One region of the Pseudomonas sp. M30-35 genome, then DNA from elsewhere that is predicted to be linked to it. Evidence: predicted binding sites of a transcription regulator. Region 1 holds the regulator's gene; the other holds the start of a gene.
What was found. Region 1 encodes FliA, which starts transcription of late flagellar genes. Its sites were predicted from a motif close to CTAAAGTTTNNNNNNNNNNNGCCGNTAA; they were not measured.

Region 1 (14,322 bases):
TTATCGGCACTCAGTTGGTTCCGATGCGGGTGCGTTTGTACCTGTCGCTGGCGATTTGTCTGGTGTTGTTGCCGACCTTGCCGACGATGCCGCAGGTTGATGCGCTTAGCCTGCAAACCTTGATCCTGATTGCTCAGGAAATCCTTATCGGCGTAATGCTCGGGTTTGCCTTGCAGCTTTTTTTCCACGCATTCGTGATTGCCGGGCAAATTGTTTCGATGCAAATGGGCTTGGGCTTTGCCTCGATGGTTGACCCTACCAACGGTATTTCAGTGCCGGTAATTGGCCAGTTTTTTACCATGTTGGTGACGCTACTATTTCTGGCAATGAACGGACACCTAGTGGTATTTGAGGTGCTGGCGGAAAGCTTTGTCACCTTGCCGGTCGGCGGCGGATTCTTGACTAATCAGTATTGGGATATCGCGACCAAGCTCGGCTGGGTATTTGGCGCGGCACTGATTCTGGTCTTGCCGGCGATTACCGCCTTGCTGGTGATTAACCTGGCCTTCGGTGTAATGACCCGGGCGTCACCGCAGTTCAATATCTTTACTATCGGTTTCCCGCTGACAGTGGTGCTGGGTTTAGTGATTATCTGGATCGGTCTGGCCGATATTCTGGTGCAGTATCAAGTCTTCGCCCGTGAAGCGTTATTGTTTCTTCGCGAATTGGCACAGGCGAGGTGAGGTCGATCAATGGCTGAATCCGAAAGTGGCGCTGAAAAAAGCGAGGAACCCACGGAGAAACGCCTGCGTGAGTCCCGTGACAAGGGACAGATAGCACGCTCGCGTGAACTCAACACCTTGGCAATCATGCTGGCCGGTACGGGCGGCTTGCTGGCCAGCGGTGGCGCTCTGGGGAATGCCATGCTCAATGTCATGCGCGGCAGTTTCTCATTGCCCCGCGAAGTGATTCTCGATGAGCGCAATATGGGCATCTGGCTGATGGCGGCGGGGCAGGTCGCGGTCGAGGCGCTGATTCCTTTGTTTATAACCTTGTTGATTGCCTCGATTGTGGGGCCGATTGCCTTGGGTGGCTGGTTGTTTTCGGCGCAGGCGATGGCGCCTAAATTCAGTCGGATGAACCCGGGGGCGGGGCTTAAGCGGATGTTCTCGACCAAGGCTCTGGTCGAGCTGGTCAAGGCGCTGGGCAAATTTTCAGTGATCTTGATTGTTGCTCTCGCGGTGCTGGCATCAGACCTCGATGCGCTGTTGGCCATCTCCCATGAGCCGCTGGAAAACGCCATCATGCATGCCGCGCAAGTGGTGGGCTGGAGCGCGTTGTGGATTGCCTGTGGCTTGATTGTGATTGCCGCTGTGGATGTGCCGTTCCAGATCTGGGACAACAAGCAAAAGCTGAAGATGACCAAGCAAGAAGTGCGCGACGAGTACAAGGACAGCGAGGGCAAGCCTGAGGTCAAACAGCGTATTCGTCAGTTGCAGCGTGAGATGACCGAGCGCCGGATGATGCAGGCCGTGCCGCAGGCTGACGTGGTGATCACCAACCCGACGCATTTTGCGGTGGCGTTAAAGTACGACCCGACCAAGGGCAATGCCCCGGTGATGCTGGCCAAGGGCGGCGATTTTACCGCGCTGAAAATTCGCGAGATCGCTAAAGAACATGACGTCATGCTTCTGGAGTCTCCGGCGCTGGCGCGGGCGGTGTTCTATTCGACCGATATCGACCAGGAAATCCCGGCAGGTTTGTACTTGGCAGTGGCTCAGGTGCTGGCTTATGTCTACCAGTTGCGCCAGTACCAGGCGGGTAAGGCCAAGCGTCCAGATACGCTCAAGGATCTACCGATTCCTCCTGATTTGCGCCGTGACGACTGATTGACACACCTGTTTATTTTGCGCTTTTGAGCGGCTCAACCAGTCAAGTTGAATGAATTTTCAGTTGCAGGGCAAAGTTGGACGGGATCTTGCAAAACCCCAGCTAAAGACGCCTTTGCGTCAAAAGATTGAACCAGCTGGGGTAACGATGTGGCGGTAGATCACTCACAGATTATTGGTAACGTGCGCAGTAATCTTTCGGGCTTACGCCAGGGCAACCTGGGCATCCCGTTATTGCTGTTGGTCATGCTTGGCATGGTCATGCTGCCAATTCCGCCGTTTCTGCTCGACGTGCTGTTCACCTTCAGCATCGCCTTGGCAATTGTGGTGCTGCTGGTCAGTATCTATGCCTTGCGTCCGCTCGATTTCGCGGTATTCCCAACCATCCTGCTCGCGGCAACCTTGCTGCGGCTTGCGCTTAACGTCGCCTCCACGCGAGTCGTGCTGCTCCACGGTCATGACGGGCATGCCGCAGCGGGGCAGGTGATTCAAGCCTTCGGTGAAGTGGTGATCGGCGGCAACTACGTTGTGGGTATCGTGGTGTTCGCGATCCTGATGATCATCAACTTCGTGGTGGTTACCAAGGGTGCTGGGCGTATCTCGGAAGTAAGTGCGCGTTTTACCCTCGACGCCATGCCCGGCAAGCAAATGGCGATCGATGCTGATCTCAATGCAGGGCTGATTGAGCAGGCTGAGGCAAAAAAACGTCGTTCTGAAGTGTCTCAGGAAGCGGATTTTTACGGCTCGATGGACGGTGCCAGCAAATTCGTTCGCGGTGATGCGATTGCCGGTCTGCTGATTCTCTTCATCAACCTGATTGGCGGTATCGCCATCGGTATTTTCCAGCACAACTTAAGCTTCGCTGATTCTGGCAAGGTCTACACGCTGCTGACCATTGGTGACGGTCTGGTTGCGCAGATTCCGTCGCTGTTGCTGTCGACTGCGGCGGCAATCATGGTCACTCGAGTTTCCAGTTCGGAAGACATGGGCGCGCAGGTTAATCGCCAGATGTTCGCCTCGCCGCGTGCGTTGGCGGTGGCCGCCGCGATTATGATCACGATGGGGCTGGTGCCGGGCATGCCGCACTTCTCCTTTATCAGCCTGGGTCTGGTGGCTGCCGGTGCTGCGTACTGGATCGCCAACAAGCAGCGCAAAGTCAACGAGGAAGAAGTTAAAGAGGTTCAGCGCCAACAAGAGCTGTTGCCTGCGCAGCGTGCTCAAGACGTTAAAGAGCTGGGCTGGGATGATGTGATGCCTGTCGATATGGTTGGGCTGGAGGTTGGTTACCGGCTGATACCGCTGGTTGATCGCAACCAGGGCGGCCAGTTGCTTGCGCGGATCAAGGGTGTACGCAAAAAGCTGTCGCAGGAGATGGGATTCCTGATGCCTTCGGTGCATATCCGCGACAACCTTGACCTACAGCCAAATGCATATCGCCTGACCTTGATGGGCGTTAGCGTGGCTGAAGCCGAGGTTTACCCGGATCGCGAGCTGGCGATTAATCCTGGGCAAGTATTTGGCACCCTTAATGGGATTGCCGCCAAAGATCCGGCGTTTGGCCTTGAGGCCGTGTGGATCGACGTTAATCAGCGTGACCAGGCGCAGTCGCTGGGTTATACCGTGGTCGATGCCAGCACCGTGGTTGCCACCCACCTCAATCAGGTCTTGCACAAGCATGCTCATGAGCTGCTGGGCCATGAAGAGGTCCAGCAACTGATGCAGTTATTGGCTAAAAGCTCACCAAAGCTGGCTGAAGAGTTGGTGCCGGGGCTTGTGTCGCTATCGACTTTGCTCAAGGTGTTGCAAGCGCTGCTGCAAGAACAAGTGCCGGTGCGTGATATTCGCACCATTGCCGAGGCCATCGCCAACGTAGCGCCAAAGAGTCAAGATCCCGCCGCGATGGTTGCGGCGGTGCGAGTTTCATTATCCCGTGCAATCGTGCAAAGCATTGTGGGACTAGAGCCCGAGCTGCCTGTGATCACCTTGGAGCCAAGGTTGGAACAGATATTGCTAAATAGTGTTCAGAAGGCCGGTCAAGGTTCGGAAGAAGGCATTCTTCTGGAGCCGGGTATGGCAGAGAAGCTGCAACGTTCTTTGATTGATGCAGCGCAACGCCAGGAAATGCTCGGCAAGCCAGTGATTCTGTTGGTAGCTGGACCGGTTCGGGCGATGCTCTCGCGGTTTGCACGAATGGCGGTAGCCAACGCCCATGTGTTGGCTTACCAGGAAATACCCGATAACAAGCAGGTCACCATCGTTGCGACGGTGGGTCAGAATTAAGCGGTGCTGAGTCGCACAGATGTTGTCCAGCCGCCGCAAAACCGAGGTCACAGGTATGCAGGTTAAACGCTTTTTTGCTGCCGATATGCGTCAAGCCATGAAGCTGGTTCGTGAAGAGCTGGGCGCTGATGCGTCGATCATCGGTAACCGCCGCGTTGCCGGCGGAGTTGAGTTGACTGCTGCGTTGGATTACCAGATTCCAGCGGCCCCGGCACGCCAGCCAAATCCTGCATTGGAAGCCGAGCTGCGCAAAACCCAGTCAAAAATTGCTGAGGCCCATGCTGAGCTCACTTTGCGTGTTGAGCCTGAGGTGGCAAAAGACCTGCAATTGTTTACCGAGTTAGAACCGGTTGAAAGCCCGCTGGATATCGCCGTGCGTGCCTCATCCAAAGCAGCGGCTGCAGCGGTTGATCAAAGCACTATCGATGCAATGCGCTCTGAGCTTTCAGGGCTGCGTGAGTTGATTGAAGTCCAGCTCAGCTCGATTGCCTGGGGCCAAATGCAAAGCCGTCGTCCTCAGCAAGCCAATCTGTGGCGCCGTCTGCAGCGCATGGGCTTGCCAGCCGATGTCGCCCGGCCACTGCTGGAGCGGGTCAACGATATTGGTGAACCACGTCAAGCATGGCGCATGTTGCTGGCGCATTTGGCCCATGCTATTCAAGTGCCTAAGCAAGAGCCGCTTGAAGATGGCGGTGTCATCGCCTTGGTGGGTCCTGCCGGTATGGGCAAGACCACTACAATCGCCAAGCTCGCAGCTCGCTATGTACTCAAGTTTGGCGCACAGAATATTGCGCTGGTCAGCTTGGACAGCTATCGCATTGGTGCCCAGGAGCAGTTGAAAACCCTGGGCCGCATTCTCAATGTGCCTGTGACTTTGGTTGATCCAAGCCAGTCACTGACTCAGGTCATCACGCCGTTGATGCGCAAGCGTGTGGTTTTAATTGATACTGCAGGCCTGCCTGCCAATGATCCGGCGCTGCGTATGCAGCTAGAAGCCTTGGCAAGTCGATCGATTAATGCGAAAAACTATTTGGTTATGGCCGCAACCAGTCAAAGTCAGGTACTCAAATCGGCTTATCATAGCTACAAGCGCTGTGGGCTTATGGGTTGTATTCTGACTAAACTGGATGAAGCTGCGAGTATGGGTGAAGTTTTGGGCTTGGCGATTAGCCAGCGTTTGCCGGTTGCTTATGTGACCGATGGGCCGCGGATTCCGGATGATTTGCAGTTGCCGCGCAGCCATCAGTTGGTCAGCCGCGCAGTGGGTCTCCAAGCTCAGGAAGAGCCGAGTGAGGACACCATGGCTGACGTCTTTGCGGGCCTTCACCAACAACCGGCTAAACGGGCGAGCTGATGCAGTACCCCATGAATTTTTCCCCAGCTTGTATGCAAGCTGGGCGTGTTCATCTTAGCTGGCGCACAGTGGATAATGTGCACCTGGCTAACGCGAACAAGGAGCGTAATTAAATGGCTATGCATCCAGTTCAAGTAATAGCTGTTACTGGCGGTAAGGGAGGGGTTGGTAAAACCAACGTGTCCGTCAATCTAGCGATGGCTTTGGCGGAGCAGGGCCGACGCGTCATGTTGATGGACGCTGACTTGGGTCTTGCCAACATTGATGTACTGCTCGGGCTTACCCCAAAGCGCACGCTGGCAGATGTCATCAGTGGCGAATGCGACATGCGTGACGTGGTAATCCAGGGGCCATGCGGTATCCGTATTGTGCCAGCCGCTTCAGGCACGCAAAGCATGGTGCAATTAACACCGATGCAGCACGCTGGCCTGATTCAGGCGTTTAGCGATATCAGTGAAAATATCGACGTGCTGATTGTTGATACTGCCGCCGGGATCGGCGATTCAGTCGTCAGCTTCGTGCGCGCCGCCCAAGAGGTGCTGGTGGTGGTTTGTGATGAGCCAACCTCGATTACTGACGCCTATGCATTGATCAAGTTGCTTAATCGCGATTACGGTATGAACCGTTTCCGTGTGTTGGCCAATATGGCGCACACCCCGCAAGAAGGGCGAAATCTGTTCGCTAAACTGAGTAAGGTAACGGATCGGTTTCTCGACGTTGCCTTGCAGTACGTTGGCACCGTGCCTTATGACGAGTCGGTGCGCAAAGCAGTGCAGAAACAACGTGCGGTTTTTGAAGCCTTTCCACGATCAAAATGCTCCGCAGCGTTTCGAGCAATTGCCCAGAAGGTCTGCACCTGGCCATTACCCGCAAACCCACGCGGGCATCTGGAGTTTTTTGTCGAGCGCTTGGTGCAACAACCCGCTACTGACACGCCGGCATGACAACGGCGTCGGGACTTCGAATGTATAGCAAAACGCAAGGTAAAGACTTGCAACATCAGCTAATCGAACGTTATGCGCCACTGGTTAAGCGAATTGCCTACCACCTGTTGGCGCGCTTGCCAGCGAATGTTCAGGTCGATGATTTGATTCAAGCCGGAATGATCGGCTTGCTTGAAGCTTCAAAAAAGTACGACGGCTCAAAAGGCGCGAGTTTCGAGACCTTTGCCGGTATTCGCATCCGTGGCTCAATGCTGGATGAGGTGCGCAAGGGCGATTGGGCTCCGCGTTCTGTGCATCGCAATAGCCGCATGGTCAGTGATGCAATTCGATTAATTGAGGCAAAAACAGGTCGTGACGCTAAAGATCACGAAGTTGCTGCCGAACTCCAATTGAGTCTCGAAGATTACTACGGCATTCTTGGCGACACTTTGGGCAGCCGCTTATTCAGTTTTGACGACCTGCTTGAGGACGGTGAAAACAGCGGCCTGCATGAGGATGTCAGTAACAGTCAATCCGGGCCTTCACGTGAATTTGAGGAAGAACGCTTCCAGGCAGCGCTTGCGGATGCAATCGGCAACCTGCCAGAGCGTGAGCAACTGGTGATTTCGTTGTATTACGACGAAGAGCTCAACCTCAAGGAAATCGGTGAAGTGTTAGGGGTGAGTGAGTCTCGGGTTAGCCAGTTACATAGCCAATGCGCCGCTCGTTTGCGCGCGCGTTTAGGTGAGTGGCGAGCCAGATAAGTGTGTAGTCAGATACTGAAAACCTTGTATAGCGGGGCGCAGCTCTAGGGATTCCTAGGCGCCCAGCCAGGCCGGTTTCACGATTATAGGGTGCATTCAGGTTGCTGAATGCGCTGGGGAATGTACGGAGGTCGACTTGGACAAGAACATGAAGATCCTCATCGTTGATGACTTTTCAACGATGCGCCGCATTATCAAAAACCTCCTGCGTGACTTGGGGTTTACCAACACTGCTGAAGCCGATGACGGCACAACCGCATTGCCGATGCTGCAAAGCGGCAGTTTCGACTTTCTGGTGACCGACTGGAACATGCCTGGCATGACCGGTATTGATCTGTTGCGTGCAGTGCGTGCGGATGAACGTTTGAAACAGTTGCCGGTACTGATGGTGACCGCTGAAGCCAAACGTGACCAGATCATCGAGGCAGCTCAAGCCGGTGTGAATGGCTACGTGGTGAAGCCATTCACTGCTCAGGTGCTGAAAGAAAAGATAGAAAAAATCTTTGAGCGTGTAAACGGCTGATGTCTGCGGTGAGGTTGTTATGGAACACGATGATTCCCAAGCGGGTGAGTTTGAGTCGACGCTGAAAAGTAATGCTCGCCAATTGCTTGATAGCCTTGAGAGCGGCAACTTTGGCGATGCGGTTCAGGTCATCAATGAACTTAATAAAGTGCGCGACCGTGGTCTTTACCATGAAGTCGGCAAGCTGACTCGCGAGCTACACAGCGCAATCGTCAACTTCCAGCTTGATCCGCGTTTACCGCATGCAACTGAAGTTTCGCAAATTACCGACGCAACTGAACGCCTCAATTACGTGGTGACGATGACCGAAGATGCGGCCAATCGAACCATGGATCTGGTCGAGCAAAGTGCGCCGCTGGTTAACGATATTCGTACTGAAGCACAAAGCCTGAGTGCCGACTGGGGGCGTTTCATGCGCCGCGAGATGGGCGCTGAGGATTTCCGTGAGCTGGCCAAACGAGTTGAGTTGTTTCTGGCTAATAGCGAGCGTGACAGTGGCAAGCTGTCGGGTCATCTGAACGATATTTTGTTGGCTCAGGATTATCAGGACCTAACCGGTCAGGTGATCAAGCGTGTCACCCAACTGGTGACTGAAGTTGAGAGCAACTTGCTCAAATTGATGCTAATGGCCACCCAGGTTGACCGCTATGCGGGCATCGAACATGACCAAGAAGCATTGCGTGCAGAAAAACAACAAGAAAAAAATCCATCTCAGGGTGAAGGTCCGCAGATTCATGCCGATAAGCTTGATGACGTCGCATCTAGTCAAGATGACGTCGACGATCTGTTGTCCAGTTTGGGATTTTAGGAGCACGACCCTATGAGCTTCGGCGCCGATGAAGAAATTCTCCAGGACTTTCTGGTAGAGGCCGGCGAGATACTCGAACAATTATCCGAGCAGTTGGTTGAGCTTGAAAGCCGCCCGGATGATATGAATCTGCTCAATGCGATTTTTCGGGGATTTCACACAGTTAAAGGCGGTGCCGGGTTTCTCCAGCTTAATGAGCTGGTGGAGTGCTGCCATATTGCTGAAAACGTCTTCGATATATTGCGTAAAGGCGAACGTCGAGTCGATTCGGAGTTGATGGACGTTGTGCTCGAAGCGCTTGACGCGGTCAACGGCATGTTCAGTGAGGTGCGTGAAGGCGCCAAACCAACTGCTGCGACCCCTGAGTTACTCGCCGCATTGGCTCAGCTAGCCGAACCCACAGCTGCTGCTCCTGCTGCCACGGTTGCTAGTGCGCCGGCTGCTGCCGCACCGCCTGCCACAGGGATGCCTGCCACAGCATCGCCTACAGCAGGATCGCCTGGCGCAGGGTCGCCTGCCGACATTACCGACAGTGAATTTGAGCAGTTGCTTGATGCGCTTGACGGTACTCCGCCGCAGGTTGACACACCTGCGGCCAGTGATGAGATCACTGATGATGAGTTTGAGTCGCTGCTAGACCAGTTACACGGTAAAGGTCAGTTTGCTGTCGGCGAGGATGCAGCTGCGCCAGAAGCATCAGGTGCTGGGGCGCCTGCCACAGCATCGGCTGCCGCAGGAACGCCTGCCGCAGCTCACAGCGGTGATGAAATCACTGATGATGAATTTGAGGCGCTGCTCGATCAATTGCACGGCAAAGGTCAGTTCGTTGCTCCCGAAGTCGCTGCGCCTGCCGCCGCTGCAGACGTCGTTGCCCAGGTTTCTCCGCCAGCGGTTAGCGGTGACGAAATCAGTGACGACGAATTTGAAGCGCTACTCGATGAGCTTCACGGCAAGGGCAAATTTACTGAGCCTGCTGCCAAGGTTTCGGGGTCAGACGTGCAACCAGTCCAAGTAGCCGCTGCAGTCGCTAAAGCTGCGCCGGCGAAAGCCTCGACGCCTGCACCCGCACCTGAGAAAGCGGCTCAAGCCAGCGAGGCAGAAACTACGGTTCGGGTTGATACTGCGCGGCTTGACGAGATCATGAACATGGTCGGTGAGCTGGTACTGGTGCGTAACCGTTTGGTTCGTTTGGGTGTCAGCAGCAACGATGAAGCGATGGGCAAAGCGGTATCCAATCTTGATGTGGTCACGGCAGATTTGCAGACCGCGGTGATGAAAACCCGCATGCAGCCAATCAAGAAGGTTTTTGGCCGCTTCCCGCGCTTGGTTCGCGATCTTGCGCGTAACCTGAAAAAAGAGATCAGCCTGGAGTTGGTCGGTGAAGAAACCGACCTCGATAAGAACCTGGTTGAGGCGCTGTCCGATCCGCTGGTGCACTTGGTGCGCAATGCGGTTGACCACGGCATTGAGTCACCCGATGAGCGTGAAGCTGCGGGCAAGGCGCGTGGCGGTAAGGTGGTGTTGTCTGCCGAGCAAGAGGGTGATCATATTCTGTTGATGATCACTGACGACGGCAAGGGAATGGACGCCGATGTGCTGCGTGCCAAGGCTGTTGAAAAAGGCCTGCTGGAAAAAGACGCCGCAGATCGTCTCAACGAATTTGAATGCTATAACTTGATCTTCGCACCTGGCTTCTCGACTAAAACCGAGATATCCGACGTCTCCGGCCGTGGTGTCGGCATGGACGTGGTGAAGACCAAAATCTCTCAGTTGAACGGTACGGTTAACGTGTTCTCGGTTAAAGGCCAGGGCTCGAAGATCGTCATTAAAGTGCCGCTGACCTTGGCCATCATGCCGACGTTGATGGTCATGTTGGCGGATCAGGCTTTTGCCTTTCCGCTGGTCAATGTTAACGAGATCTTCCATCTCGACTTGTCGCGTACCAATGTCGTAGACGGGCAGGAAGTCGTGGTGGTACGTGAAAAGGCGTTGCCATTGTTCTACCTCAAGCGCTGGCTGGTTAAAGGCGCTGCGCATGAAGAACAGCGTGAGGGGCATGTGGTGATTCTGACGGTCGGCAGCCAGCGTATCGGCTTTGTGGTTGATCAGTTGGTGGGGCAGGAAGAGGTGGTGATCAAACCGCTTGGCAAGATGCTTCAAGGCACGCCTGGTATGTCGGGTGCGACCATCACGGGTGACGGGCGTATTGCGCTGATTCTCGATGTGCCGAGCATGCTCAAGCATTACGCACGCCGCATGTGACTGTCGCCTGCGCAGTTTCAAGCTGCGCAGTTAAGGAGCTCGAATGGTTGTAAAAGTATTGGTAGTAGATGACTCCGGTTTTTTCCGTCGTCGAGTCTCTGAAATCCTTTCTTCAGACCCGAATATTCAGGTAATCGGTACGGCAACCAATGGCCGTGAAGCGATTGATCAGGCGCAAAATCTTAAGCCTGATGTGATTACCATGGATTACGAAATGCCGATGATGGATGGCATCACGGCAGTGCGTAACATCATGCAGCGTTGCCCGACCCCGGTACTGATGTTTTCCTCACTGACCCATGAAGGCGCTCGCGTTACGCTGGATGCGCTGGATGCGGGTGCGGTTGATTTCCTGCCGAAGAACTTTGAGGATATTTCACGTAATCCGGACAAGGTTCGCCAGTTGCTCTGCGAGAAAGTCCACACGATTGCTCGCAGCAACAGGCGCAGTCTCAGTTCGGCGCCACCGGCTGCATCCACTCCCAGCGGAACGTCTACGCCCCCTGCAACACCCTTGCCCAGGCGAACTACAACGCCGTTAGCAACAACTGCACGAACGCCTGTAGAAACAGCAAAACCTGCAACCACGCATGCCGCGAGTCATGGCAGTACTCATGCTGCGAGCCATACCAGCAGCGCCGCGCCGAAGCATCGGGCCTATAAACTCGTAGCGATAGGCACATCAACTGGCGGTCCGGTGGCGTTACAGCGTGTGCTCAGTCAGTTGCCAGCAAATTTCCCTGCACCCATTGTGCTGATCCAGCACATGCCAGCGGCGTTCACCAAAGCCTTTGCCGAGCGCTTGGACAAGCTGTGCCGGATTAACGTTAAAGAAGCTGAGGACGGCGACTTGTTACGTCCGGGCCTGGCTTTGCTAGCGCCCGGCGGCAAGCAAATGATGATTGATGCCCGTGGTTCCGTGCGGATTCTACCGGGTGATGAGCGACTTAATTACAAGCCCTGTGTCGACATTACCTTCGGCTCGGCGGCGCGTACTTATCAGGACAAAGTGCTGGCGGTGGTACTCACCGGCATGGGCGCTGATGGTCGCGAAGGCGCGCGTCTGCTCAAGCAAAGTGGTAGCCAGGTGTGGGCGCAGGATGAAGCCAGTTGCGTGATCTATGGCATGCCCATGGCGGTGGTTAAAGCCAACCTGACAGATGCTGTCTACCCGCTGGATGACATCGGTCGGTATATCACCCAGGCGTGCATGTAATGGATGTATTGAGCCTGATCGGGATCATCCTGGCGTTTGTCGCTATTTTAGGTGGCAACTATCTTGAGGGCGGCCATGCAGCAGCGCTGCTTAATGGTCCCGCAGCGCTTATTGTGATTGGTGGCACTTTAGGTGCTGCGTTTTTGCAGGCTCCGATGAATGTTTTCAAGCGCTCGTTGGTGATCGTTCGTTGGATCATCTTCCCGCCACGAATCGATTTGGCTGGTGGTATTGATCGCGTAGTCAATTGGAGCCTGGTGGCCCGTAAAGAAGGCTTGCTCGGGCTTGAGTCAGTGGCTGATCTTGAGGCTGACCCCTATGCTCGCAAAGGCCTGCAGTTGCTGGTAGATGGTGCCGAACCTGAGTCGATTCGCAGTGTGCTTGAGGTTGACTTGTACACCAAAGAGAGTCAAGACATCCAGGCCGCCAAGGTATTTGAAAGCATGGGCGGTTATGCACCGACCATCGGCATCATCGGTGCGGTGATGGGCTTGATCCATGTGATGGGCAATTTGGCCGACCCCAGTATGTTGGGTAGCGGAATTGCCGTCGCGTTTGTTGCGACAATCTATGGCGTTGGCTTTGCCAATTTACTGTTGCTGCCAATCGGCAACAAGCTCAAAGCAGTTGCCCTGCGCCAGACGCGTTATCGCGAGATGATCCTCGAAGGTATATTGTCGATTGCCGAAGGTGAGAATCCGCGCTCCATTGAACTGAAACTGCAAGGTTTCATGGATTAGTGGAGTGAGACATGGCCCGTCGTCGTCATCAGGAAGAGCATGAAAACCATGAGCGCTGGCTAGTCTCGTACGCCGACTTCATCACCCTGTTGTTCGCTTTTTTTGTGGTGATGTATTCGATCTCATCGATCAATGAAGGCAAGTACAAGATACTTTCGGAAACCCTGACCGGCGTGTTCAATCAGCCGGATCGCTCAATCAAGCCAATTCCCGTAGGCGAGGAGCGGCCAAGAACCACTGAGCCTGATCGCTCGATGGTTGATGAGGAGCAAACGCAAGCACCAGAAGACTCTTTGAAAAACATCTCTGACAGCATTACTGCAGCATTTGGCGAGCTGATTGCCAGTGACCAGTTGAAGGTGAGCGGCAATGAGTTGTGGATTGAAATTGAGCTGAGTTCGAGCCTGCTATTTTCCAGTGGCGATGCGTTACCACGTGATGCCGCCTTCGATATTGTCGAGAAGGTTGCCAAGATTTTGGCACCCTACGGCAACCCGGTTCACGTCGAAGGTTTCACCGACAACCAACCGATCCGTACCGCGCAATTTCCGAGTAATTGGGAGCTGTCCGCAGCGCGGGCTGCAAGTGTGGTGCGGATGCTCGCGATTGATGGGGTCAACCCATCGCGTATGGCTTCTGTGGGGTATGGCGAGTTTCAGCCAGTGGCCGATAACACCACCAGCGAAGGCCGGGCGCGAAACCGTCGGGTGGTTTTGGTAATCTCGCGTAACCTTGATGTGCGCCGCAGCATTAATGGCGTTGGCAGTGCTCGGGCGCAGCCCGACAGTGTGCTGCGAAACGCTGGCACGCAACCTGCACCATCAGCCGTAGTTCAGACGCCGCAATCCGGCGCCGTCAAATCACCGTCGCCGAACTGATCAGGCGACATTAGATCCAGCTCAGGTAATTCCTGCAGCGGGCGGAAGAGCAGAATGAGAGTTTGGGCAGTAGCCAATCAAAAAGGTGGGGTCGGTAAGACCACCACATCCATCGCACTGGCAGGTCTTTTGGCTGATGCCGGTAAGCGTGTGATTGTGGTCGATCTCGACCCTCACGGCTCAATGACAAGCTATTTCGGCCACGACCCGGATAGTCTCGCGCACAGCTCGTATGATTTGTTTTTGCATCAAGGCGTGGTGCCCGCTGGCTTGCCTAAACAGTTACTCTTGCCGACCAGTCATGAGCAAATTGCCTTGCTGCCATCAAGCACCGCACTGGCCACGCTGGAACGCCAGTCGCCGGGGAAGAGTGGTTTAGGTCTGGTCATCTCGAAGGCGCTGACCCAGCTCTGGGGCGACTATGACTACGCAATCATCGACAGTCCGCCCTTGCTCGGCGTGTTGATGGTCAATGCCTTGGCCGCCAGCCAGCAGTTAGTGATCCCGGTGCAAACAGAGTTTCTCGCGGTTAAAGGCCTGGAGCGCATGGTCAGCACGCTGGCGATGATCAACCGGTCACGTAAACAGGCGCTGCCGTATACCATTGTGCCGACCTTGTTTGATCGGCGTACCCAGGCGTCGATGTCGACCTTGCGCTTGCTGCGCAATAGCTACCCGGATAATTTGTGGCAAGCCTATATCCCTGTCGATACGCGTCTGCGTGATGCCAGCCGGGCAGGGCAGA
Region 2 (14,322 bases), 1.0 Mb from region 1:
TCAAAGTCGTGCAGGTCATCGTTGTCATCGTCTTTGGCGCTGAGATTGGGCATCGAAAAACCCGGCTCATCGGCGTCTTCATCATAGTCGGCGTCCTGATCATCGCCGTAGTCCGCATCGTCATACAGGTCTTCTGCTTCTAGCTCGTGTTCTGGCTCCGGCTTTTCCGGGACCAAACGTGCTTGCAGTTGGCGGGCGAGATCACCAATTTCATCCTGACGACTGGCGCCAGGTGCAGGGTCATCGGGGTCACGCAGCCATACGCGCATTTGCAGCAGCGGCGTTGAAATATAACGGCCCAGGCGCAGGCTTAGCGTCAGTGCTAATGCCAGCAAAATCAGGCTGAGAATACCCATGCTCTGCAGGCTGATGGTCATGGGTTGTTCGAACTGACGCATATCCAGACTGATGCGCAGCTGTCCGGCTATTACTTCTTGAAAGGTGATAGGTGACGAGTACAGTCCTTCCGTCTCGCCAAGCATGCCTTGGCTTGGGCGCGAGCCTGCTTCGGCAAGAATGCGATTGTCGATGCTGTAAATAGCGGCATGTGCGACCAGTGGATTTTTCACTAGATTATTCAGCAGCACATTCAGGCTGAGAATATCGTTGGCAACCAGCAGCTCGGTGGCAGAAGACGCCGTTTGCGTAATCAGGCTGGTGCCTAGTGCTTCAGCTTGCTGCTGCATGGCTTGTTTGAACTGCATGCCGATCACCCACGCATAGATCACCAGCGCCATAGCGACGAGCAATAAGCTGTGGCTAGCGATACGCAATGCGAGTGGCACGCGACGTTGGCGCAATGCCTGAAATAGCAGGATAAAGAAATTATCGGATTTCACGGGGGCGGGCCGGTTCACAGCGCTCTGATCTTGTCGACTGAAGATGCCGCGCAGTATAGCGAGCGGCCCGCGTACGGCAAAGCACCGCGCATGTCCGAATTGCTTGGAAAGTGGGTAGAATGTGAGTTCTTCACCGGCCCTGCTGGGTATAACCGTCAGGCGAAAAACTATTCGACCGGGTGTGTTGCTGTCGAAATAGGCTGGGAAAGTGCTTTTTTCGTCTAGCTATCGTCTTTCGATGCTCTGTTTTGCGCCTCATTAACTGTCCCAACAGTCTTTTTAACGGCTGTTTACTACTTATCAAGCCTTTGGAGGGTGCGCCTTGCGCGAAATCGTCCTGATCAACATCACTGGTGAAGATCGTCCCGGTCTAACCGCCGCCATCACGGGAGTATTGGCCCAAGGTGGAGTCAATATTCTTGATATTGGCCAGGCGGTCATTCACGACACACTGTCTTTTGGCATTCTGGTCGAGATTCCTGATACTGAACGCGGTTCCTCAGTGCTTAAAGACGTGCTGTTCAGTGCCTATGAACTGGATCAGCAAGTGCGGTTCACGCCTGTCTCCGAGGCTGATTATCAGCTATGGGTCGACGGCCAAGGCAAAGCCCGGCACATCGTGACGCTGCTTACGCGCAAGGTCACAGCTGAACAACTGCAGCGGGTGAGTACAATCACCGCTAAATATGCGTTGAATATCGACCATATCGACCGCCTTTCTGGGCGCATGCCGTTGGATATGCCTGCCGAGCAGGGCAAGGGCTGCATTGAGTTTTCGGTGCGTGGTGAGCCTGCCGATCCTGCGGCGTTGCGCGCAGAGTTCCTCAGTGTGGCGCAGGAGCTGAATGTCGACATCGCGTTCCAGAGCGATTCGCTGTTTCGTCGTAACCGCCGATTGGCCGTATTCGATATGGATTCGACGCTGATCGAGGCTGAGGTCATCGACGAGTTAGCCAAGGCTGCCGGTGTAGGTGAACAGGTCTCTGAGATCACCGAGCGTGCAATGCGTGGCGAGTTGGACTTTGCGGCCAGCTTCAAAGAACGTCTGGCGCTACTAAAAGGCCTGCCTGAAACGGTATTGAGTGACATTGGCGCTTCATTGCGCCTGACTGAAGGCGCCGAGACATTGTTCAGCGAGTTGCGTCGTCTGGGCTATAAAACGGCGATCCTGTCCGGCGGTTTCAGCTATTTTGCCAAGCAGTTGCAAGCCAAGCTTGGTATTGATTATGTCTATGCCAATGAGCTGGAAATCGTCGATGGCCTGGTCACCGGTGTTGCGGTCGAGCCGATTGTTGATGCGCAGCGCAAAGCCGATTTGCTGCGTCAGCTCGCTGAAAAAGAAGGCTTGCGCCTAGAGCAGACGATTGCGGTAGGTGACGGAGCAAACGATTTGCCAATGCTGGCGATTGCTGGACTTGGCGTCGCATTTCGCGCCAAACCATTGGTGAAACAGTCGGCTAAGCAAGCCATCTCGACATTAGGTCTTGATGGTATTTTGTATTTGCTCGGCTTCCGTGACCGTGATGGCCTCGATTGAGCGGCTGATGACAGGCCAAAGGCTGTAGGCGATGAGCAGCGCTGAACCGAGTAAGCGGTTGTTCTTCGCCTTGGCTTGCACCCCTGCGCTGCGTGGTGCTATTTCGCAGTGGCGCAGGGGTTTGCAGCCGCGTTCTGGTCGGCCAGTTGCCGCCGAGAATTTCCATCTGACCCTGGCTTTTCTCGGCGCGGTGCCAGTCAGCCAAATTGACGCAATCTGCGCAGCAGTTAGCCAGATGCCGGTTACGGGAAAGTCGCTAACCGTCTACCTTGACTCTCTGCAAGTCTGGCCGCGTTCGAACATTCTAGTGTTGCAGGCCCAAGACCCGCCGCTAGCGCTTGGGCAGTTGGTCTACGCGCTAGAGCAAGCGTTATTACCTTTGGGCTTGTTGCTCGGGCCGCATGAGTTTCGAGCGCACTTGACCCTGTCTCGCGATTACCGAGCGGTTGTACCGGAAGCCATTGAGCCGGCTGAGTTCCTGCTCAGGGCGGACCACTTTGTGCTGTATGAGTCGCACAAGGGGCGCTATCGCGCGCTTGCTACGTGGTCTTTGTAGCCCTCGATCTCTCTCGGTGGTTTAGCTGACGGTTCAGCTCGGTGCAAACAGCAAAACGCCCAAGCAAATAGCTTGGGCGTTGGTTGTCGGATGAAAAAGCATCATCCGCCCTGTCTTCGTCGAGCCTCCTTGCAACGTTATTCGTCGTCAGAGGTGAAGTCGTAGTTCATGGTTTGCGTTGGCCCCTGCAGATAGAAGCCTTGAATGTAATTGACCCCGGCTTGCCAGAGGGTCGACAACACAGTTGCAGACTCAACGAAGGGGACGATGGTCAGCTTGGCTTGTGAGTGCAAGCTATCGAGTAGGGTTTTCAGGGCCTCCTGGTTCTCGGCGCGATTGAGGTCTTGGCTGAAGGAACCGTCGATCTTGACGAAGTCGATGTGCAGGTGTTTCAGCGAATTGAACGGGTTGAGTGCGCAGCCAAATTGGCTGAGCGCCACTTTACAGTGTAATTCGTTGAGGCCTTGAGTCAGCGCTTTCGCCTGCTTCAAGTATGTCACTGCATCGGTTTCGCTAAGCTGGAAGGCCAGTGCATCCGAAGGCAGGCGTGCGGCCTTGAGAGCAACGCTTAGCCAGGGGAGTAGCGTCTGATCCTGCAGGCTGGCGCTCGACAAGTGCACAAAGAGGCGTGTGTTATGGCCTTTGCTGCGATGCTCGGTGAGTTGCTTGATCGCATTCAGGATCACCCAGCGATCCAGCTTCTCGCCTAGCCCAGCCGTAACCGCATCTGCGAGGAATTCAGTCGGCTGGGTTTCTTCACCTTTCGAATTGAGCATGCGTAAAAGCACTTCATAGTGCTCTTGGTTGTCGCCGCGCAGGCTGATGATCGGCTGGAACAGTAAGCGCAAACCGTTGTTATCCAGAGCCTGCTTAACCATAGCCACAATATCGCCACGGTTTGCCGCAGCGGCGATCACATCGGCTGGGTTGAATAGTTTGAGGTTGTTGCCCTGTTCTTGCTCGTCGGCGCAGCGATGCGCGCGATCAACTACGACTTGCCCATTCGGCGTGGTCTCGTTGAGTCCAGCGACGCCAATTGAGAGGGTGGTTTGTGCTGTTCGGCCATTAACATCAAATAGATGGCTTTCCACTTTTTTCAGCAGCACTTTAAGTCCAGGCTCTGCCTGCTCAGGTGTGACACCCAGTTGCAGGGCGGCGAATACATCATCGCCAAAGCGTGCCAGCTGTGCTTCACCGGCGAAGTGGGTGCGTAACAGGCTGGCCAGATCGGCCAGCAACATATCGATACCTGCGATGCCGATGTCGGCAAGCAAGGTTGAGTACTGATCAAGGCGGATGTAAGCCAGACTGGACGGTTGTCCGGTATTCACTGCTCGATCCGCTGCTGTGTCGATCAACTCCAGGAAGTGGGGGCGGTTGAACAGCCCAGTGACCAAATCCTGGCTGCTGATTTCACGCAGTTTCTCTTCCAGTTCGCTATTGTCGGCATCCGAGCGAATAACGACTTGGGTGCATGGCTCCCCGTCGTAGGTAGCCGGGAGAAAGCTCATGCGTGCTTTGAAGCGCTTGCCGCTGGCTTTTACCCCAGAGAACTTCAGCTCTGCAGCACTTTCGCTGTCTGCGTAGTTCTTCAGGAAATTCTTGAATTCGCTTTGGTCGCAGCTGTCGATCAAGTCGATCATCGGCATGCCTTCAAGCTCTTCAGCATCTTCATAGTCGAAGAGTTCGAGATAGGCGCGGTTGGCGTAGATATGCATGCCGTCATGGACGTAAGTAATGGCGTCTACGGAGCTTTCAAGTAACAGTTGGCAGCGTTTTTCTGCTTCGCGCAAGGCCACTTCTGCGCGTCTGCGGGCACGACGCTCTTCGAGGTTTTGCAGCTCGCGTTTGGCGATCAGAATCAGGCGCTCGTCATCACCTTGCGGCAAGGCATCCTGGGCGCCCATGGCCAGTGCTTCAGTGATGCTGTCGGAGTCGTTGTCGGTGAGCAATTGGATTGCCGGCACATCTTTAGCCAAGCGCCGGATCGAGCCGATCGCCTCCGCTGGCGACAGCTGTTCACTGGTCGGTGCGCAAATCAGCAGGTCCCAGGTATGTTGCAGGGCTTCGCTGAGGTCATCGCTGGAGGTAAGACGGTGAACGCGTGTTGCGCTACCTGAGTTGCGAAACAGGCTGACAAGGCGTTCGGCCTCATTTTGCGAGTCTTCGAGGATCAGTAGGCGGATGGTCTTTTTTTCGATGGCCATTATTCAGTTCGGTCTGCGCCAAGGTATTCGCACCCTCGGCCAAGGTTAATCGTCAGTTGGGCAGATTTATCGTCGTATGCAGGTTCGAGTCGTGTTGAGCAGGGCACGTATGGTGTGCCTGGATCGAACGATGCAAAAGTGGCAGAGAGAAAAACATGTCTAACTGGATTAGTTACGCTGGCAGCACGCTAAATTAGATAATTCGTAAGGAATCTACAGCGACTTCCAGAGTGAGTCAAAGTCTTCCTCGGAACCCGCACGCTGGTTTTCCACGGGTGTGACGGGCTTCCCGTGATCGTCAGGTGCAGAGCTGTGGAGACGGTATTCAAACTGATTGAAACTGCCGGTTGAGGTGTGTTTTTGACCCAGAGCCGCACGGTGTTCTACCCCGGCGATATTGACTATAACTTTATTGCCCTCCTGGAAGGGCAGGCGCGGCACAATAACCGAAGCCGGGCGGGAAATAGCGCTTATTTCTGGCAGTAATAGCCCGCGTAAATAGCTGCTGTTTTGCTCGCTTTTGCGAATCAGCTGCAGGCCACAGGGTTGGGCATGAGGGGCGATAAGCTCGATACCCATCTGGGTGCCACCGCCGCGTGCCTGACGGATCCAGCGTACCACTGCAATACTCCAGGCTTGACCGGGAGCATCTTGAATACCCAACAGCTCTCCCGCTTGCAGTTGGTTAGGCACTTCTTTCGGCCAGGTAAGGCAGTATCCGCCTGGGCTGAGGTTGATGATGGGCAGTTCGAATGTCGGGAAAACCTGACTTTCGACGTCTTGGTCCGCAGCCTCATAAGTGTCGGCAGCTTCTGTTTGCGGTTTTTGGTACTCGATTTCTTCGTAGGGCAGGCCGTGATCCCAGGCGGGCGTTTTCTGCGCGTCGAAGGCATTCGCCCAGATATCTGGCTTGCCCGTTGATTCTTTAAATTCGACCTTGTTGATTTCTGCCGGCATTTTGAGGATGTCAGCAAAGGTGCGCTTATTGGCGATGAAATAGTGCAAGGCACTCATGCCAATGCAAAGGGTTAACGAGCCCTGACCATTGCTGCGCTGAAAAGTACGTTCGGAAATATCGCCCCAGGCCGCGCTCAGGTGTTGCAACAAATCAACGCTTAATCCTTCGGGTACCAGCAGTCGAGATTTGCCGACTGACTCTGGTGGAAGGAGCAAGTGTTCATTGATCGCATCAATCAGTGGATGGGTATCAATGCCGATCGCAACCTGCAGGTCTTTTTTCTGGAATAACGAGGTGTAACGTGGCGGGCCATCAAGTTGGGTTGCAACGGCAAATAAGCTTTCGGGGTCGTTACCATCTTCGATGTTGACCAAGGTGCTCCATTGCTCAAGCGCCTCGGCAACACGGCCAATGGCATTCTGGCGCATCTGATTGCAGCGCGAGCAGCCCATCAATGCCGCGACGATATAGTTTTGCTCGACACTCAGCCCTTGGCCGTGTCGGGCCAGCGGGTCGCGCACCACCATGTTTTTCAGGCCGCGCTGTTTGGCAATCAGATACAGCTGGTGCAGTTCAAACCACAGCCCTTCAGGAACCGGGCAGTAAAGCTGGCTGGCACGCACCAGCGGTCCACAAAGACTATGAATAGCGCGTTGCAGGGCAATCGTCAGCAGTTGCTTCGATTCTTTACTGCTTTTAATGACGTTACGCGAAATAACCAGCTTGTAGCCGTTGGCGAGATGGTTTTGCAGGGCCTGACAAAGGTTGGCTACTTTGCGCGGGCGTTCATCAAGCACAATGGCTTGATTGAGGAAATGTTTTTCCAGATGCTGACAAACATAGAAGACCTCTGGGCGTACCAACTCTAGAAGCTGTATGCGATTATCAGAGGGCGTTAGCAGCTGGTTTATCTCGACAAGCGCCTGATAAAGCTGGCGAGCCGTCTCGCCAATATTGGCTTTGGGCAGGAGGGCTATCCAGCGTTTAAGGTCACGCGGAGTAGAGTCACAGAACGACAGGCTCTGGTTTTTCGGCGTCGAAACGCGAAGCAAGAGGTGAGGTGTCTGTGTCTCAGTCAAATTTAGATACTCCATGCCAGCAAGAAGCCAACAATCAAGTGATCATACTAGAAACCCTAGCAGCGTCCTTGCGTGACACGGGATAAAAAACGAGTTGTATATTGTTGCGGCGCAACGCTATTAGCACAGCCCTAAGCATAGTCCTGTATGACTCGTGCGCGCTCGGTATTCCCTGACCGAGCGTTTTACAACTGTACACTATTCATTGAGCCGCGGCGTTTATGCGCCAGCCTTGAGTGCTTTGCTACCCATCAGTTGACCCATTTGCACACTGCTGCAAGCCGTCAACTCTTCGCTCCATTTAACCTGTTCAGGTCCGAATAGCACAATGGCCGTCGAGCCCAGTTTAAAACGACCCATTTCTGCACCTTTCTCCAGAGAGATTGGCGCACGTGCTGTTTCATCGTAGCTAACTGTTTTCAGCTCGCGTTTGGGTGGTGTGACCAAACCTGCCCAAACGGTTTCGACCGAGGCAACAATCATCGCGCCAACCAATACCACTGCCATCGGGCCGCGCTCGGTATCAAACAGGCAAACTACTCGTTCGTTACGGGCGAACAACTCAGGCACATTTTCTGCTGTGGTCTGGTTTACCGAAAACAGGCGGCCTGGGACATAAACCATCTGTTTGAGCGTGCCTGCCAGCGGCATGTGTACGCGGTGATAGTCTTTCGGTGATAGGTAAACGGTTGCGAATTCGCCGCCCATGAACGGGCTGGCTAGCTGGGTATTACCGCCAAGCAGTTCGACCACGCTAAAGCTGTGTCCCTTGGCTTGGAATACCCGGCCATGCTCAATTTTGCCGAGTTGACTGATGGTGCCGTCTGCTGGGCAGAGTACTGCATCCGTGCTGGTATCGAGTGGACGTGCGTCATCTTTGAGGGCGCGGGTGAAGAATGCGTTGAAATGCTCGAAAGCTGTCGGGTCTTCGACCTGAGCCTCGCTCATGTTGACGTTGTATTGCTTGATGAACCAGTTGATCAGGCGGTTTTTGAACCACGCAGCACGGCACTCAGCAGCGCAGCCAATCAAGCGCGATAACAAATGATGTGGCAGCAAATATTGGCTGATGATGAACAAGCGTTGTTTCATTGTGATTCCTTAGAGTCTTACTTGATTGTGCAGTGCTGCCGCGATGCTGCAAACACTGCACATACTGATGCGCGTATTACCGATAGCTCAATATTCTACAGGGGTATCTGGGTGGTTGCCCCATTCGCCCCACGAGCCGGCATAGGCTTTAACGTTGGGATAACCAAGCGCTTTTGCTGCAAGGTAGGTAAAGCCTGAGCGGTGATGCGTTTGGCAATGAGTGATGATTTCCTTGTCAGGTGTGATACCGAGCATTTGCAAGACCTCGGCCATATCCTGACGGATCCGCAGTGAGCGCGCGGGGTCCATGCCAGCGGTCCATTCGAAGTTAATAGCTCCAGGAATATGCCCTCCTTTGGCTGCTAGCACTTTTTCGCCGCTGTATTCGCCAGGGCCACGTGCGTCCCAAATTGCAAGGTCGCTAGCGCCAAGACGGCTTTGCAGGTATTCACGGCTGGCGGTGGGGGCGTCACTCAAGGTTAGCTTGACCGCGTGATGATGTAGCTCGGGTTGCGCAGTGCTGGTTTCTCGGTTTTCGCCGAGCCAAGCGAGCAGGCCGCCGTCCAGGTAGTGATAATTGCTGTGCCCGATGACATCCAGCAACCAAATAAAGCGCCCGGCCCAGCCGCCGCCTTCATCGTCGTACACCACATAAACGGCGTCAGGGTTGTGGCCAAGCTCAGTGAAGACTTGCTCTAAGTCTTCACGCTTCGGCAACAGGCCGGGAGCAGGAGGTTGGCCCAGTTGCGTGCGCTTTGGGTCGACAAAGTACGCGCCTGGAATATGCCCGGATGCATAGCGTCCTGCGCCAGTGAGGTCGACCAGTATCAGTTCAGGCGCGTCAAGGCGGCTGGCCAGTTCAGCAGGCTCAATAACCAGTGGGAGTTCAGCGAAGGCGGACATGCCGGACCTCAGTAGTCGGATATGACCGACATTGTAACGGAAAGGCTGGATAACCTTCGAGTGACTCTGCGAGAGATTATTACGGCCGTTTTGCTGCGATTTAACAGGCTCAAGATGCTTGTTTGAATGGTCGCTCTCACATACCGGGCAGTGTTGCACTGCCTTGGTTTGCTGGCTTTCTCGGAAGCTCCTTAGCGTCCGCGATTAGCAAAGTTGCTGAGAGCACGCTCAATGCATTGAGCGGTTTTTGCAAAGATTTGCAGGCGATTATCGTCCAGCGCTGCGCCGTTGCAATCACAGACCGCAATCATCACCACTCGGCCATTGGTACCCAATGACCTGAACAATAAATGCTCGCTGGGAAATAGCTCTTTAACTGCGCCCGACAAGCGTGCTGAAAATTGCGCGATATTTTCAGGGGTTAAACGCAGTTGTCCGGGAGTGCTCAGCAGGGTGCGCAGAACCTGACTTTGTTGTGGGTCAAGGCTCAACCCCAGGGCTGACTCATTGAGACCAATGGGATGTTGTGAGACCAGTTTGCTTTGCGTGCGATCTGACAGCAGTAAAAGCACGCGCTGCATTCCGCCAGCTTGAAAAGTGCGACTGGCGCAGGCGGTTAATTGCAGAACATTGTTAAACGCACTGGGCTCGCTGAGGAGTTGTTTGCAAAGCTGACGCCAGTCTTGGACGTCAGCTTTATTGGCAGGTGGCGGCTCTGGCGATATCAAGTGGCTGGCGTGCCAAGGCCAAAGCATTGCTTGCGCCGGGTGCCAAAGGTCCGTGGTAACCAGTTTGCGGGCGCTGATTGCGGCCTGCTGATGAATCGACTGCTGTAAGTCAGCAACCGGTAACTGCAGGTAAAGCCCGGTGAGTTGCTGCCAGCGCAGGCTGTGCTGACCATCCCACGAGTGGTGCGCTGAAAGTGCCAGGCCGTTTGCCAGAAGAATGCAATTGGCTGGGTGGCTTAGCCAGCGTTGTAAATCGGGGTCGGCATCCAAGCATTGTTGTTGATGCAACGGATGTTGATTGTCGCGGGCAATCAGCAGTGCCTTGGCTAGAAAGCGTCGGTCATTGAGCAGCAGTCGGTAGCTGTAGCAAATCCATTCGGGGAGTTTCCAGCGCTCGGCAAGCGCCAGGCAAAGCTGGAGCAAGGGGACTCCGAGCATGTCGATTTCGACCTTTTGCGCAGGCTCTGCATTGACCAGTACGCGCTGCTCCCACGTACTCAACAAATCGGGGTAGCTCGAAACTAACGCCCAGACCGGGGCAAGAAATAGCATGCTGCCCCAGTGGATTTCTTGCCATAGCCGGGCCAGACGGCCAGAGAACAACCCGTTGGCTTGTTGCGACGCGTGTTGGCTGATCAGTTGGATCTGGCGTAATGCTAAAGGGATTTCTTCGCGCTTCAGTGCAGGTAAGCGCTCAAGTAATGCCTGGGTGCGCTGTAGGCCGAGTCTGTTGAGTGCGTTTTCAAGGCTTTCAGCAGGCTCACCCAAGGTGTTTTGCGACGCGTTGGCTTCGCGTAGAACACTGATCGCCAATGCTGGGCTATTTTGAATTAAGTCAGCTATCTCACGTAGTGAGCGGCGACTGTCAGTCAGTGCGGCCAGAACTTTCTGTCGACTTTCAATCTGTACAGGCAATAGCTGCTTATCCAAGAGCGTCAGCCATGCTTTAAGAGTACGAGGTCTAGCTAATTGATTTGACATTAGGTTGGGCCAAACTGGCTTTTATTATTAACTGACTATAGTCTCGCGCAAATCTTCCGATATAGAGAAGGATTGTTTCAAATATTCCTAGGAACACTCTGAGAAATTGGCTGCGCTAGGTATCGCTGTGTTGAAAAGCTGCTCAAAATGCTCACTTACACCCACTAAAGTCGAGCGCGACCCCGGTCGGTTTTTGCACTTTTTGGCCTTGTACTCCCGTCGCTCGCTAAGCTCTTCAGGCATTCCCTTATTTTTAGGCGCATAAGTTTTTAAATTATGGCAAAAATCATCGGCATCATAGTGGTGTTCGCCAGCGTTCTGGGCGGCTTCGTCTTGTCTGGCGGCCATGTAATGGCATTGGTACACCCATTCGAGGTGCTGATTATTGGGGGCGCGGCATTGGGGGCTTTCCTCCAGGCAAACCCAGGCAGCACCTTTATGGTGGTGTGCAAGAAATCATTGAAGATGTTCAGTTCGCGCTTCAAGCACTCTTATTATTTGGATGTGCTGCGGCTCATCTACGAAATTCTCAACAAAAGCCGCCGTGAAGGCATGATGGCGATTGAGGCAGATGTCGAGGATCCGGCTGCGAGCCCGATATTCAGTAAATATCCGGCGATTCTCAACGATGAGCGGATGACCTCATTTATCTGTGATTACCTACGGATCATGTCCTCCGGCAATATGGCGCCGCATGAGCTGGAAGGCTTGTTCGACATGGAAATCGCTAGCCTCAAGGAAGAGCTTGAGCATCCGAGCCATGCGGTGGCGAAGGTTGCCGATGGTTTGCCCGCGATGGGTATCATTGCGGCGGTATTGGGTATCGTACTGACCATGTCAGTATTGGCCGAAGCGAATAACGCCGAAATCGGTGAAAAGGTGGGTACCGCGCTGGCCGGGACCTTTATGGGTATTTTGGCTTCGTACGGCTTTTTTGGTCCGTTGGCCTGTTCTCTGGAGCATGACGCCAAAGAAGAGGTCAATGTCTACGAGGCGATAAAGGCGGGCTTGGTTGCTTCTGCCTCCGGCATGCCGCCATCTCTGGCTGTTGAGTTCGCGCGTAAAGTCTTGTATCCGGCGCACCGCCCAAGCTTTATTGAGCTTGAGCAGGCTATGCGTGGAAACTAAAGGCTGAATCATGGAGAACAATCAGCCCATCATTGTAAAGCGGGTCAAGAAGGTCGTCGGTGGCGGCCATGGCGGCGCGTGGAAAATTGCCTTTGCCGACTTTGCGATCGCGATGATGGCATTTTTCATGGTGATGTGGCTGATGTCGTCGGCAACACCCGAGCAGAAAAAGCTGATCTCCGGTTACTTCCAAGACCCGATTGGCTTCACTGAAAGCGCCAGCCCCTATGTGATTGATCTGGGCGGTTCGCCAGCCCCTTCACCTGATCGTACGTTGAATCCTGATGCGCAGCCGGATGCACCACAGAGTGCAACGGATGTGCAGCCTGACACGTCTTCTGATGGATCCCCGATTGATCCGCACGAGGCGGAGAGTATTGCTGAGCAAATGGAGCGCGAGCGCTTGGAGTTGTTGCTCCAGGAGCTGCAGAACAAGGTCAATGAAGACCCGCAGCTGCGTAATTTCAAGGATCAAATTCTCTTTGAAATTACTCAGGATGGTCTGCGTATTCAGATCATGGATGCCGAAAACCGCCCTATGTTTGCCATCGGTAGCGCCCAGTTGCAGCCTTATTTCGAGGATATCTTGCTGGCGCTTACCGACACCATCAACGCGGTACCCAATAAAATCAGTGTCAGCGGCCACACCGATGCTAAACCCTTCGCTGGCAGCGGCGGCTTTGGTAACTGGGAGCTGTCTGCCAACCGCGCCAACGCAGCACGTCGGGTATTGGTTGAGGGCGGGTATGACCCGGATAAAGTGGCACGCGTGGTGGGTTATGCGTCTTCCGCACTGTTCGATCGCAAAGATCCGCTAAACCCGGTAAACCGGCGTATTGATATTGTCGTGCTAACCAAGCGAGCCCAGCGTGCGATAGATGGTGCGCAGGGGGCTGGAGACGCGCCCACTCCTCCAGCTTCAGACACGCCAGAAGCTGAAGGAGCAAATGTTACTGCGCCGGATATCTTGCCGCCTGAGGAGATCAAGCAGCGCTTGAATATCTTCGAAGACGGCGCGCTGAAGATCGATACGCCCGAACCTTAGGGGTGTAAGCGGCTTAGTATTCGTCTTCAGGCAGGCTCGCCAGAATATGCCGATAGCTGGCCATGCGTTGCGGTTGGATGCGACCTTCGTCAAGGGCTTTGAGCAGCGCGCACCCTGGCTCGCGGTCGTGTTTGCAGTCGCGAAAGCGGCAGTGTCCAAGCAGTTCATGAAACTCAATAAACCCGGCTTCAACATCGTCACGACTGACATGCACCAAGCCAAACTCACGAATGCCGGGTGAGTCAATCAATTCGCCACCACCCGGGAAATGGAACAGGCGCGCAGTGGTCGTGGTATGAGTCCCTTTGCCGGTCAACTCAGACAGTGGGCCAACGCGAGTGTCTACTTCGGGCAGCAAGCTGTTCACCAGCGACGACTTTCCGACGCCGGACTGGCCGACGAATACACTGACGTGCCCGTCAAGCTGCTGCATAAGCTGCTCCATGCCGTCACCGTGATGGGCCGACACTTCCAGCAACGGGTAACCGAGTTGGCGATAGACCGCGAGCATTGCGTTGAGAGCGACGCCGTTTTTATCGTCAATCAAATCTGCCTTGTTGAGCAGTAGTAGCGGGCGGATGCCCGCGTGCTCAGCCGCGACCAAGTAGCGGTCAATCAAGTTGGCGTGTGGTTCTGGCAGCGGCGCGAAGACGATGACGATCAGGTCAACGTTGGCAGCTACCGGCTTAAGTTGGCCGCGTGTGTCTGGGCGGCATAGCTCCGTGTTGCGCGGCAGCTGCGCGACAATAACGCCAATCCCTTGATTGCCAGGGCGCCAGACCACGCGGTCACCAGTGACCATGGTCGGCAAGTTGGCACGCAGGTGGCAACGAAAAACCTGGCCAGCCATTTCCCCTTCGAGCGCTTCAACTTCGACTTGGACACCAAAGTGAGCGATGACTAAACCCGTTTGTTCTGGGCCAAGATCACCACCTTCCAGTGTTTGCAGTGCTTGTGATTCGCGCTTGGCGGCGCGGGCAGCACGCTCGCCCTGGATTTTTTCGATGCGCCAGTTTTGCCGGCGATTGAGTTGGCGTTTGGCCATGAAGGTTCCGAAGGTATGTTACTTAAGGGAGGCAGAGTTGCAGCCGTCTATTTCGCAGGCAATTCTAGCACGGGCAAGGGCTCGTGCTCCGGCTAAACTGTGCAGCGCATCGGCCGACAAAGACAGGCAGTGAATCATGGTGGTAGCAAATTCTGGTGCTGCAAGGGCGGGAGTGGATTGATGGGGTTGGTTGATGGGCTGCGCCAGTTGGCTCAGCGCTATCC

Region 2: motA (flagellar motor stator protein MotA) is a predicted target of FliA. The motif match lies at 10,916-10,943, and genes of this name have one in related genera.

The regions. Positions count from the first base shown of each region.
Region 1 covers NZ_CP020892.1:3,209,643-3,223,964, reverse strand. Annotated here, with positions in the region: gene fliR (flagellar biosynthetic protein FliR) at 1-683, shown strand, start outside; gene flhB (flagellar biosynthesis protein FlhB) at 693-1,829, shown strand; gene flhA (flagellar biosynthesis protein FlhA) at 1,980-4,109, shown strand; gene flhF (flagellar biosynthesis protein FlhF) at 4,165-5,463, shown strand; gene fleN (flagellar synthesis regulator FleN) at 5,577-6,407, shown strand; gene fliA (RNA polymerase sigma factor FliA) at 6,404-7,150, shown strand; gene B9K09_RS14820 (chemotaxis response regulator CheY) at 7,299-7,673, shown strand; gene B9K09_RS14815 (protein phosphatase CheZ) at 7,693-8,481, shown strand; gene B9K09_RS14810 (chemotaxis protein CheA) at 8,494-10,743, shown strand; gene cheB (chemotaxis response regulator protein-glutamate methylesterase) at 10,787-11,959, shown strand; gene B9K09_RS14800 (flagellar motor protein) at 11,959-12,699, shown strand; gene motD (flagellar motor protein MotD) at 12,711-13,577, shown strand; gene B9K09_RS14790 (ParA family protein) at 13,632-14,322, shown strand, end outside.
Region 2 covers NZ_CP020892.1:4,257,634-4,271,955, reverse strand. Annotated here, with positions in the region: gene B9K09_RS19675 (AhpA/YtjB family protein) at 1-857, opposite strand, end outside; gene serB (phosphoserine phosphatase SerB) at 1,162-2,376, shown strand; gene thpR (RNA 2',3'-cyclic phosphodiesterase) at 2,408-2,932, shown strand; gene B9K09_RS19660 (EAL domain-containing protein) at 3,070-5,139, opposite strand; gene B9K09_RS19655 (molecular chaperone) at 5,353-7,191, opposite strand; gene asd (archaetidylserine decarboxylase) at 7,396-8,274, opposite strand; gene B9K09_RS19645 (rhodanese-like domain-containing protein) at 8,356-9,171, opposite strand; gene B9K09_RS19640 (HDOD domain-containing protein) at 9,363-10,880, opposite strand; gene motA (flagellar motor stator protein MotA) at 11,157-12,008, shown strand; gene motB (flagellar motor protein MotB) at 12,019-13,053, shown strand; gene rsgA (small ribosomal subunit biogenesis GTPase RsgA) at 13,067-14,098, opposite strand; gene B9K09_RS19620 (class I SAM-dependent methyltransferase) at 14,279-14,322, shown strand, end outside.